DNA from 3 places in the Peribacillus sp. NPDC096622 genome. Region 2 is predicted to be linked to each of the others. Evidence: riboswitches for the same ligand, from Rfam matches in the RefSeq annotation. Region 2 holds a riboswitch; each other region holds the start of a gene.
The links. A riboswitch is a leader RNA that binds a small molecule or an ion and turns the genes downstream of it on or off. The one in region 2 is predicted to bind S-adenosylmethionine.
Positions count from the first base shown of each region.

Region 1: it holds a riboswitch for S-adenosylmethionine, as region 2 does, so the genes downstream of both, ACIQYG_RS09275 (YezD family protein) here and metK (methionine adenosyltransferase) in region 2, are expected to answer to the same signal.
Region 3: it holds a riboswitch for S-adenosylmethionine, as region 2 does, so the genes downstream of both, ACIQYG_RS12330 (methionine ABC transporter ATP-binding protein) here and metK (methionine adenosyltransferase) in region 2, are expected to answer to the same signal.

Region 1 covers NZ_JBIWES010000004.1:74,685-78,971, reverse strand. The annotation lists gene ACIQYG_RS09290 (SDR family NAD(P)-dependent oxidoreductase) at 1-515, shown strand, start outside; gene ACIQYG_RS09285 (TetR/AcrR family transcriptional regulator) at 689-1,276, shown strand; gene ssuE (NADPH-dependent FMN reductase) at 1,464-1,997, shown strand; SAM riboswitch class I at 2,277-2,385, shown strand; gene ACIQYG_RS09275 (YezD family protein) at 2,542-2,685, shown strand; gene ACIQYG_RS09270 (phosphoadenylyl-sulfate reductase) at 2,855-3,571, shown strand; gene sat (sulfate adenylyltransferase) at 3,601-4,287, shown strand, end outside.
Region 2 covers NZ_JBIWES010000010.1:164,980-169,266, forward strand. The annotation lists gene ACIQYG_RS18180 (alpha/beta hydrolase) at 1-653, opposite strand, end outside; gene ACIQYG_RS18185 (gamma carbonic anhydrase) at 864-1,382, shown strand; gene metK (methionine adenosyltransferase) at 1,568-2,761, opposite strand; SAM riboswitch class I at 2,926-3,088, opposite strand; gene pckA (phosphoenolpyruvate carboxykinase (ATP)) at 3,518-4,287, shown strand, end outside.
Region 3 covers NZ_JBIWES010000005.1:252,680-256,966, forward strand. The annotation lists gene ACIQYG_RS12320 (MetQ/NlpA family ABC transporter substrate-binding protein) at 1-697, opposite strand, end outside; gene ACIQYG_RS12325 (methionine ABC transporter permease) at 719-1,369, opposite strand; gene ACIQYG_RS12330 (methionine ABC transporter ATP-binding protein) at 1,383-2,405, opposite strand; SAM riboswitch class I at 2,666-2,777, opposite strand; gene ACIQYG_RS12335 (GNAT family N-acetyltransferase) at 2,920-3,387, opposite strand; gene ACIQYG_RS12340 (nuclear transport factor 2 family protein) at 3,455-3,817, opposite strand; gene ACIQYG_RS12345 (amidohydrolase family protein) at 4,223-4,287, opposite strand, start outside.

The sequences.
Region 1 (4,287 bases), on a different contig from region 2:
ACGGAAGGCTCGATATCATGTTTAATAATGCCGGCATTGGTGCGGGCGGTATGATCCTAGACCAAGATATGGAAGGTTACTACAAAACGATTGGAGTGAACCAGCACGGAGTGGCCTTTGGAATCATGGCAGCAGGACGGAAAATGAAGGAACTGGGTAACAAGGGAGTCATTATAAATACCGCTTCTGTGTTTGGCTACTTAGCTTCACATGGGACTTTTGCCTATCAGGCGACTAAAGGCGCTGTAAGAATGATGACACAGACAGCAGCTTTGGAATTGGGTGCTTATGGCATACGCGTTGTGGGCATTGCGCCGGGCGGGGTTGACACTCCTATCATACAAGGTTATAAAGACATGGGAATCATCGATAAATTGAATGCAAGTCAAATGCGCGGTGAATTGATTAAGCCAGAAGCCATTGCAAATGCCGTCTATCTATTATCGTTAGAGGAAGCGGATGCGATCAATGGAAGTGTAGTCATGGTCGATGATGGCTATGCATCTTTTAAGTGATATTCATAAATAGAAAACATTGTCCCAACCAGACGATGTTTTCTATTTATGATATATGGGAATATTGAATTCTAATAGATCAAAGGTAATATTGACCGATTGATACCAGCGATATATCATGGGAAATAGATGGGTGAAACCGGTCTTATCTTTATAAAAGAAGGTTGATATTTTTGAAAAAAGGGCAGCAAACCAAAGAACGAATCATAAATGTAGCCCGGACTCTTTTTGCCACTAAAGGTTTTGACATGACAAGAACGAATGAAATTGCCTCTGCATGCAATGTTTCCGAAGCTACTATTTACAAATACTTTGACAGCAAAAAAGATTTGCTTTTGGCTACAATTACCCCTAATGAAAAAGAGGAATCCGAAGATGGGGCTAGCCATCTATCCACGGATGATCTAGTGGAGAATCATGTTGCCACCATGATAAAAAAAATTCTTGAAAATAAAGAACAGTTTTCGATATTATTTAGGGAAACACAATTCGATCAAGATATTTCAAAGCAATATGTAGATCAGATTTTCAAACCAAATGCCAGGCATATTGAAATACAGAAGAGAATAGATAGCGGAGAGATACAATATATCTCTGATATTATTTTATTTAATGTAGGGATCATTTCTTTCACATTGGCTTTATCTACACATTATGAGATCCATCAACAAAAAAAGGAGCCATATTTTACTTCTGAACGAATTAAGAGCATTGCTCAACTTTTGGTATATGGTATTCATGGGAAACAAAATCATACATAATGAAACGGTCATATTTAAGGGCATGAGCATCAAGCCGTAAATATGACCGTTTCTTTTTTCATTAAGAGTAGATGTCCAGAGTGTAAGATTTGACTTATATTTTTCAGACAATTACGATAAATGTATACTTCACGAAATGCTTTAAGAAAATTTTATCTGGAAATCATGTAACATTGGAGGGTATCAAATGAGCGATATCGTGATTTTATCAGGAAGTCCGGCTATTCCATCAAGAACGGACATTTCACTAAAACATATTCAATCATTAGTCGAAAATGCAGGATTTACTACAGCTTATTTCTCGATTACGGATTTCACAGCAGATGATTTATTCCAAGGCAAATATAATAGCGAGGATATCTCAAAGCTTTCAGAGAGAATTCAAGCAGCCAGAGGAGTCATTATAGGTTCACCGGTTTATAAGGCTTCTTATACAGGTGTATTGAAAGCCTTGATTGATTTGCTGCCAGAAGGTGCTTTTAAGGGTAAGCCGGTGCTGCCAATCATGATTGGTGGAAGTAACAGGCATCTATTGGCGATTGACTATGCGCTTAAACCATTAATTTCAATATTAAAAGGCGAGCCGCTGCAGGGGATTTATTTTGTTGATAAGGAAATAGATAAACAGAATCCAGAAAACCCGATCAATGATTTGCATTTAATTGATCGCGTCCAGAGTCAGGTTCAAGAATTTGTAGAAGCGATACAGTTAAGAAATTAATGACTTAAATAAATTAATTCCTTCTATAAAAAGACTGAACCCTAGAAATTTTTTTTAGAATAACACGAGTCAATAATAGGCTTATTAATGAAAATAGACTCATTTTTTTGGAGACTTTATCTAAAAAGACGAGTCTATTTTCGTATTTATATGAACATAAAATCATAAATTGAATAGAGTGTATAAAAATAACAGTTCATCCATAATATTAAACCAAGTTATTTTATAAGAAAACTCCATTGACAAGGATTAAATATATGTTAATATTTAAAATAATAAAACTTATCCAGAGCGACGGAGGGAATTGGCCCTTTGAAGTCCAGCAACCTGCATGATGGATGCAAGGTGCTACCTCCAACAAAATGTTGATCATTTTGGAAGATAAGGTAAAGATATTTACCTTGCGATCTTTCCATCATGGAAAGATTTTTGTTTTTTGTGAAAATTTTAGGCAGACCATAACAATGTAAGGTTGTATGGAATTATATAAATCTAAGAAATTTAAAATAAAATATTCGCGGATTTTCTTAAAGGAGGAACTGGTTTGGATAAAGAGAATCAGCTTGAAGAAATTTTTGAACGACTTCAAGAAATGCTTACTTCAATGAAATATGGATCCATTACACTTATTGTCCAGGATGGTAAAATCATTCAAATGGAAAGAAATGAAAAACTAAGAATTAAATAAGGTATCTGCTGACTAGAAAAACTAGAGGCGGGTTTAACTGATATAAAGAGAGTATTGGTTAGATTCGTCTCTTTTTCCTAGATTCAAATAACCCGGGGAATATTACAACGGGAATTGATCAACAGTTACTCTAACCTGATACAGCAAGTTTTTAGAGGGGGCTACAAAGTTGGCTGCATTAATAAACTATGAAAATTTCAATACAGGGGACTTCCCTGTATTTCCTGAAGGCAGTGAGACAAAAGGTGCTTTGGAAGTTCTGCAATGGGCGAATGACCATTACGGAGACAAACTGATTTATGCTTGCAGTTTTGGTATTGAAGGCATCGTGCTTACGGATTTATTGGCGAAGGTCAATCCTTCGGCAAAAATAGTTTTTCTTGATACAGATGTCCATTTTGAGGAAACTTACCAATTGATCGAGGAAGTGAAGAAGCGATATCCGAAGCTTTTGATCGAAATGAAGAAACCTGACTTGACGCTTGAGGAACAAGCGGCGGAATATGGCGATGAACTATGGCTTAGAGATTCCAATAAGTGCTGTAACATCCGTAAAATCATTCCGCTTACTGATGTGCTTTCAACAGCAACAGCCTGGCTTTCGGGACTGCGGAGGGAGCAATCCGAAACAAGGGCTAAGACCGAGTATATCAATAAGGATAATAAGTTCAAATCAGTTAAAATATGCCCACTCATACATTGGACATGGAAAGATGTTTGGCGCTATGCCCACAAAAATGGACTTCCATATAATGTCCTGCATGATAATGGATATCCGAGCATTGGATGTAAAACGTGTACTGCACCTGCCTTCAATGCAGATGATTTACGGTCAGGCCGTTGGCAAGGAGCTCAAAAAACGGAATGCGGATTGCATTTATCTTAAATAAATAGAAACCATAGGGGGAAATTAGCATGACAATCAGTATACCGCACGGAGGAACATTAATCGATCTTTGGGAACCAAAATATGATTTTAGTAAAATAACGAAGTCAATCGAAATCGATGAAATTGCTTTAAGCGATCTTGAATTGATAGGCACTGGTGCCTACAGCCCGATTAAAGGATTCTTTACAAAAAGTGACTATGATACAGTGGTAAAGGATATGAGGCTTAGCAGCGGACATGTATGGAGCATCCCGATTACGCTGCCTTTGACCGAAGATACTGCAGAAAGCCTCACTATAGGTGAAGAAGTAACATTAACCCATGAAGGTGAAACATACGGGGTTCTCTCCGTTTCCGATATTTACACTCCAGATAAGCAATTGGAAGCGACATTGGTATATCAAACAGATGATGAGAAGCATCCTGGAGTGAAAAATTTATATAACCGCGGGGATGTATATGTCGGCGGGGAAATAAAGTTGATCAAGAGAATAGAGCGTCCGCTATTTCAAGCTCATTATTTGGACCCAGTCGAGACAAGGAAGGCTTTCGCTGAAAAAGGATGGGAAACGGTTGTCGGTTTCCAAACGAGGAACCCTGTTCACCGTGCACATGAATATATTCAAAAGACAGCATTGGAGATCGTCGACGGCTTATTCTTAAATCCTCTCGTTGGTGCCACTAAATCAGATGACATTCCGGCAGATGTAAGA
Region 2 (4,287 bases):
CACTCACGAACCGCCTTCTTGTTGACGATTCGGTCATCTCCGCCCTGCATGACCAAAAGCGGCACATCCTGAAATTCAGGAATCTCTTCAAAAGCATCCTTCATAGCCTGTGCAAGCTCGCGATACCAGCGAACTGAAACCTTTGTGATATATAATGTATCGTTTCTATCGGATTCACGAATTTCCGCACTTCTCGTCGCCATTTCAGGGGTCAATCCGGAATGTACCCTGAACTTAGGCATAACGATGTTCAATCCATGCGAGAGCGTTGTAAGGAACTTCCGCGGCTTCGTCACGAGGCCCAAGCAAGGAGAAGAAAGAATCACCCCTGCAATGTCCCATTCCTCTTCCTGAAGAAGGCGTATCGAAATCAAACCGCCCATGCTGTGTCCAAGTAAAAAGACCGGCAACGAATATTCGTAAGCCTCTTCTATCCAGCTTTTCACTTCGTCCAAATACTCATCAAAGGAATCGATATGTCCCCTGTAGGCGCGAGTAGTCATCCCCTGCCCAGGAAGGTCGCCCATGACGACATGGTATCCAGCTGAAAGCCACATTTGTGTTACCCACTTATAACGTCCGTGATGTTCCATTGCCCCATGAACGATGACAATGACGCCCTTTGCGTCTCCTTCTGTCTCCCATTTCCACATTCGAAATCCCCCTTTCACTTTTCACTTGTTGTGTACGATCCATGATAGTTGAAATAATATATATAAATTATAACCATATTCATGATTTTCGACAAAAAAGAAATCTAACAAGTTGTACATTGCTATTATAAATAGCCAAGTGTATTTGCATACGGTATATTAAAATAATACATAAAAACATTCACTTCGGAAAGGAAATGATTGAAAATGATTATTTATCCGTATAAAGGCAAAGAACCTGAAATTGCTGAAAGCGCTTATATCGCTGAAAATGCTGTCGTCACAGGTGATGTCAAAATCGGCGACGAAACATCAATCTGGTTCAATTCCGTCATTCGCGGTGATGTATCCCCAACCATCATCGGAAAAAAAGTCAGTATACAGGATAACAGCGTCCTGCACCAAAGCCCCAATAATCCATTGATCATCGAGGATGAAGTAACCATTGGCCATCAGGTCATTTTACATAGCTGTAAAATCCGCAAAGGAGCTTTAATCGGCATGGGATCGATCGTACTTGATGAAGCCGAAATCGGCGAAGGGGCTTTCATCGGTGCCGGCAGTCTCGTTCCCCAAGGTAAAGTCATTCCACCGAACATGTTGGCATTCGGACGTCCAGCTAAAGTCATCCGCGAAATCAACGAAGAAGATCGTCAGGATATGGAGCGCATCGTACGCGAATACGCCGAAAAAGGGCAATACTATAAAACGGAGGAACGAATAAAGTAATGCACGAGTAATTGACTGAAAGTTACGAGTATTCGCTCCTAACTCTCGAGTAAACTGTTCTAACTCACGAGTATGGCCCTTAAGTTGAATTTCTTTGGGATTTCTTGAATTATTCCCGATAGACGGCAAAATTAATCCATAAAAAAAGGTGCCCCGCTAATTGCGGGACACCTTTTTTATATGAATTACGCTTGTGCTTTTAATGTTTCTGCTTTGTCCGTGCGTTCCCATGGAAGATCGACATCTGTACGGCCGAAGTGTCCGTAGGCAGCCGTTTGTTTGTAGATTGGGCGACGAAGGTCAAGCATTTTGATGATACCAGCTGGACGAAGGTCGAAGTTAGCGCGAACTAGGTCAACAAGGACTTCTTCGCTAACTGTACCAGTTCCGAACGTATCAATGGAGATCGATACAGGCTCTGCCACACCAATCGCGTATGCCAATTGAACTTCCGCTTTGTCGGCAAGGCCGGCTGCCACGATGTTTTTCGCAACGTAACGAGCAGCGTATGCAGCAGAACGGTCAACTTTAGTAGCATCCTTACCAGAGAATGCACCGCCGCCGTGACGAGCGTATCCGCCGTAAGTATCAACGATGATTTTACGTCCAGTAAGACCAGCATCCCCTTGAGGTCCGCCAATTACGAAACGGCCAGTCGGGTTGATGAAATACTTAGTATCTGCATCGATCAACTCGGCTGGAACAACAGCTTTGATCACATGTTCTTTTAGATCGGCTTGAATTTGTTCAAGCGTAATTTCTGCATCATGCTGTGTAGAGATGACGATCGTATCTACACGTACAGGACGGTTATTCTCATCATATTCCACAGTTACCTGTGTTTTACCATCAGGGCGTAGGTAAGCAAGAGTTTCATCTTTACGAACTTGAGACAAGCGGAATGAAAGTTTATGCGCCAATGAAATCGGAAGCGGCATAAGCTCTTCTGTTTCATTACAAGCAAATCCGAACATTAGACCTTGGTCCCCTGCACCGATTGCATCGATTTCTTCCTCTGACATGTTTCCTTCACGAGCTTCCAATGCTTTATCGACACCAGCTGCGATATCGGCAGACTGCTCATCGATGGAACTCAACACGGCACAAGTTTCAGCATCGAAACCGTATTTCGCACGTGTGTAGCCAATTCCTTTAACCGTATCACGAACGATACGCGGAATGTCCACGTAAGCTGAAGTTGTAATTTCACCAGCAACAAGCACAAGACCTGTAGTTACACTAGTTTCACACGCAACACGTGCATTTGCATCCTTAGCTAGGATAGCATCTAAAATGGAATCTGAAATCTGATCACAAATTTTGTCCGGATGGCCCTCTGTAACAGATTCAGAAGTAAATAGACGTTTCTTTGACATCATATTTCCTCCTTGGAAGTTAGTATGTTGTAGGCATAAGCCTGATTTTTTACGGAACTCGTTTCCCTCATTAGTTTCGACTATAGACACAGAATTACTTATAAAAAACACAAAAACCTTCCCTGGCAAATGAGGAAAGGTTTAAAATTCTGTCTTCTATCCTTTCACTCTTATCGTTCAAGGGTTTTTTACCTTGCTCAGGTTAGCACCATCACCACTATTCCTTGAAGACCTTCGCTTTATTTTCGGCGATCGGTCTTGGAGTCAAGTTCAATATGGCAGGTTGCTGGGTTTCAAAGGGCCTGTCCCTCCACCAACTCGGGATAAGAGAATCCGTACAATTTAAGATATTATCGTATCTGGCTGGAATTTGTCAATGCTTTTCTAAAAAGAACATTTCCACCCAGAATGGCGTTCATTTGAAAAATCATGTTGATACAACGTCCTAACGGGGTTTACAATGCAAAATACGAATAGAAATGTTGTAAATTGCCATTAATAATAAAGTATTGAGCATCGAAAAGGAATGACATCCTGACTTTCCCATTAGACATATATTGCTTACTTACTTCCTATTTAAATAAATTTTTCTTCATGAAAGTATATGCGATAATCCTGACTCGGTTCCTACCGGATTAAAATGATTAATGCGGCCAGCTGAAAATAATCACAAATTAAAAGAAATAGTATAGACTAATTAAATGAATGTGTTATACTAATTGTAATCTAAAAACTCAAACAAAGGAAGGTACCTCATATATGAATTCTGTAGATGTTTCTAATGAGTTACACCAATTATTAACAGGAAACAATGTGCAAACTCAACTATCAGTTCCTCAATTGGTCGAAAAAGTACTAAGCAGAAATGAAGGCGTTTTAACATCAACCGGCGCGGTTAAAGCTGAAACTGGCAAATATACTGGTCGTTCACCTAAAGATAAGTTTATCGTGGAAGAAGCATCAGTTAAAGATAAAATCGATTGGGGTCCCGTGAACCAGCCGATTTCCGAAGATGTGTTCAATAAACTATATAATAAAGTAGTTGACTACCTAAAAGCAAAAGAAGAGATTTTTGTTTTTAAAGGTTTCGCTGGTGCAGACGAAACATCACGTCTTCCCATCCGTGTTGTTAATGAATATGCTTGGCATAACCTTTTCGCCCATACTTTGTTCATCCGTCCAAACGAAGAGGAACTGAGAGGTCACGAAGCTGAATTCACGATCCTTTCTGCACCTAACTTCAAAGCGGACCCAGAAGTGGACGGAACTACATCCGAAACTTTCATCATCGTTTCATTTGAACGCCGTACCATTTTGATCGGCGGAACGGAATATGCAGGAGAAATGAAAAAATCGATCTTCTCGATCATGAACTACTTACTTCCAGAGGCTGGAATCCTTCCAATGCATTGCTCTGCTAACGTAGGACGTGAAGGGGACGTCGCTTTATTCTTCGGACTGTCCGGTACAGGCAAAACAACTTTATCAGCAGACACTAGCCGTAAACTGATTGGTGATGACGAGCATGG
Region 3 (4,287 bases), on a different contig from region 2:
TAACTGCAATGATATTAATATATGGTTTCGCCGTTTTACTTTCATGGAATAATGAATCTTTCAAAGTAAGGCCTGCTTCGACGGCAAAGTTATTATTGATGGCTGAAGCATCGGCATCATCCAATAGACGGGGTGTATTGCCGGCAGCAACAGGTTGGATTTTCAAGTTTTTCGGATTTTCCTTAATGATTTCCAATGATCCCGATCCATTGAATTCCTCTTTCAATGTAATCAATCCAGCTTCCTGAAGGAGGAGCAGTGCACGGCCAAAGTTTGTTGCCTCATTCGGAACGGCTACCGTAGCACCATCCGGAAGATCTTTGAGACTTTTATGTTTTTTTGAATAAAGGCCCATAGGTGCAATGACAGTCGACCCGATGGCCTCCAATTTTAGATTTTGATCTTGAACGAATTCATCGAAATAGGCGACCGTCTGGAATGAATTGGCATCAATTTCACCTTCGCTTAACGCAAGGTTCGGTTGGATATAATCATTGAAAGTGACCAGTTCGATATTAAGCCCTTCCTCTTTCGCTAAGTCGACAATGTATTCCCATGTTCTCGTATCCCCGCTGCTGACACCGACTTTCACTGTTTTCACATCATCCGAACTCCCTGATGCACCCTCATCGTTCCCGCATGCTGCAGCCACGATGGCCAATGCCAATACCATGATCGTTAATAAGATTTTTTTCATTTTTCCTACCTCCTGTTATTTTTATCTTCTTCTGATTTTTCTTGAAACAAAGTTCCCGGTGGATTGCAGTAATTGAACGATGATCACGAGCGCCGCCACTGTGACGATCATCGTCATCGTATCGAACCTTTGATAACCGTAAGCCAAAGCTAAATCCCCGACCCCGCCTGCACCGACGGCACCTGCCATCGCCGTAGATCCAACAAGCCCGATTGTCGCTGTTGTAAATGTAAGGATCAACGAGCTAAGTCCCTCGGGAATCAAAAAACGATAAATGATTTGCCATGTTGTCGCCCCCATCGCCTGAGCCGCCTCGATAATCCCTTTGTCCACTTCCAACAGCGAGTTTTCCACTAGCCGGGCAATATAAGGAGCCGCGTAAAAGATAAGCGGAACAATGGCCGCATTCGTTCCGATCGCACTGCCGACAATCATTCTTGTAAGCGGAATAACTGCTACAAGCAAGATGATGAAAGGAACCGACCGCAGTATATTGATGATCGGGTTCAATATATTAAAGATCCATTTATTCTCCAGGATGTGACCCTTTCTTGTAATGACAAGCAGGATACCGAGCGGAAGCCCAATCAACCCGGAAAATACCAATGAGATGGCTACCATATAAAGTGTGTCACCGAAAGCTGTCAACAGCTGGTCTGCCGTTATTTCCATTCCCCAAAGCGTATTACCCATTTATCTGCACCTCCTGGACGAGAATCCCCTCATCTTTAATATATTGATAAGCCTTGTCCACCTCATTTTTGTTCCCGGTCACTTCGATGATCAAATTCCCGAAAGGCGTTTCCTGAATTTCAGAAATATTGGCTGATAAGACACTTAAATGAACATCATATTTCTTAGAGATGGTTGAAAGTAAAGGAGTACCCGAAGTAGTCCCAATAAAATTAATTTTCCAAATAATCGGGATGTGAGACCCTATGCTTTTTAAGAAACTTTGTGGAATCTCATCATGTATGACCGTTCTCACGAAGTTTTTTGCAATATCCGTTTGCGGCTTGGCGAAAACTTCGAAAACCGAACCTTGTTCAACGACACATCCGCCCTCCATGACCGCTACCTTATTGCAAATTTCCCGAATTACAGACATCTCATGAGTGATTAGCAGGATGGTGATATTGTATTCTTTATTAATTTTCTTTAAGAGCTGCAGAACTGCACTCGTTGTTTGTGGATCCAATGCCGACGTAGCTTCATCACACAATAAGATCGATGGATTCGTAGCCAATGCCCTTGCAATGCCGATACGCTGCTTTTGACCGCCGGATAATTGTTCAGGATAACTCTTTGCTTTGCTCGATAAGCCAACGAACTCCAACAGCTCGCCTACCCGGATTTTGATTTCCTTAGCCGGAGTTCCCGATAAAACCAGCGGCATGGCAATATTATCAAAAACAGTCTTTGAGTTAAGCAAGTTGAAATGCTGAAAGATCATCCCGATTTTTTTCTTTTCAGCCCGTAATTCCTTCGGGCTTAATTTGGTCAAATCCTTGCCCCCAACAATCACCGAACCATCTGAAGGTTGTTCAAGCAAATTGACCAGCCTGATCAACGTACTCTTCCCGGCCCCGCTATAACCGACTACCCCGAATATATCCCCCTTTTCCACTGTCAAATTAATGCCCTTCAAAGCCTCGACGGTCTGTTTCTTTGTTTGATAAACCTTTTTAACATCTTGAAACTCAATCATCCAATCTCCCCCCATGCTGTTTATTTGTACGAATTCATTATCCAGAGAGAAGAGCTTTGCAACGTTTCATAATGATAGGTTAAATTCCGCCAAACTCACGAGTAATTGCGCGAAACTCATGAGTAACTGCACCAATTCCTCCAATAACCATATACATTTTGAATAAACAAAAGAGGCCTCTTCCGTCGTCAGACAGAAGAGGCCTCTTTTAGACATAAAAAAAGAGTAAACTCTTAAATTAATTATCTAAGAAAAGCTCCTTCTTATCTTTCAAACTTTCGTCCGTTGGAATTAGCACAGTATTTTTACAAAAGTAAAAACCCGCTGCCGAGGTATCATAGGGCCAAGTCCCTCCACATCTCTTGATAAGAATTAACGTTATATTTAATTATGTCCTTCACTATATATTCTAATTTCTCTAAAGTCAACCATATTTTTCATCGCTATAAATAGTTTCACAGTATAGTGAATCGATACTTTTTAACTATATTAATATAATTTATTTTTTCTATTTTTATAGTGATTTGCTCATTCTCCATACGGGGTATATTTCATTTTCTTCCCTTATCTTCATCATGCCTGAATTCGTATATAAAGAAATCGCCCTTTGGTTATCCGGAGAAACCCTTAAATGATATTCGGATACATTAAATTGCCTGAAAAAGCTTTCTGCGTAGCGAACCAATTCCTTGCCAAGGCCTTTACTGCGGTATTCTGGAATAAGATAAAAGAGATTCACATAGCCAATCTCAGTTCCTTCATACTCCCGAATTTGAAGTTCCATTTGTCCAATCGGTTCTTGATCCTTTTCAATGATCACCAGTCCATCCGGAAATTTGCGGACCCGTTCTTCCATTCGTTGCAAATATGTATTTTCATCTCCAAAACCAGCTTCAGATCCAAAACTTACAACATAGGAATCTTTCCGGAATTTAACGATAATATCTTTATCTTTGTCCGTATCCATGGTACGAAAGATCAACCTTCATCCACCTCTATCATTTTAGTGAAATAGTTTCCAAGCAGTCAAAACTCATTAAATAAAAGGCTTAAAGGGGCTCTTTTGTTTTTGTGCCTTGATGAAAAAACATTTGCCATCTTCCATCCGTACATTTCCAAATTGAACTTCTTAAGGTATGTTCCAACTTATCTTCATCAAAAATTCGATATGTAGTTAACACGGTATCATCAGACAATGGATGCAACTCAAATTGACTTAGTGTCATGTTCACCGCTCCGGCTCCCTCTTGCCCCATAAAATCGCTTTTAGACCATATGTTACCCGAACTGCCGAACTCAAAGAAATCATCTTTCAATAATGATGAAAGCTCTTCTGGAGATGTACGAACTTCAGACTTTAACAATTTCTCCTCCAGCTGATACAAATGCTCTTTTAACAATGAACTGTCCATCCATCTTGTCCTCCTTTTTCGACCGTTTCCCCCGAAGCAAGGAAATTGGAAAATCGTGAATAATTAATACGTAGATTTTCAGAAATTCGTGAACCATGCGGTTAAAGGTTTTTTATCCAGCTGCTTGCTGATTAGCAGCTGGATAATAGTTGCGATCAGCGGCATTTTTTCGTTTTTAACCATTTTTGCCATCCCCATTTTCTTATTAATATTTTTAACTGGCTTACTTTGTAACTGGACTCAGATGGATTTCTAGGTGTTAAGAACAATTTATTCCGCAATACTAGCGGCAATTCATTTTTTACTGCCATCCGATACCTCTAAATAATTACTCCCAAACCCATAAAAAAGAAGCTGCAAATGGCAGCTCCTTCTTCTGTGCATCCGTTTGTTTCCCCATCAGCGTTATCTTGATAGGGTACCTTGCAGACGATTGGTTTCGGCGATTACTTTTTCTTCATCGATCGTTA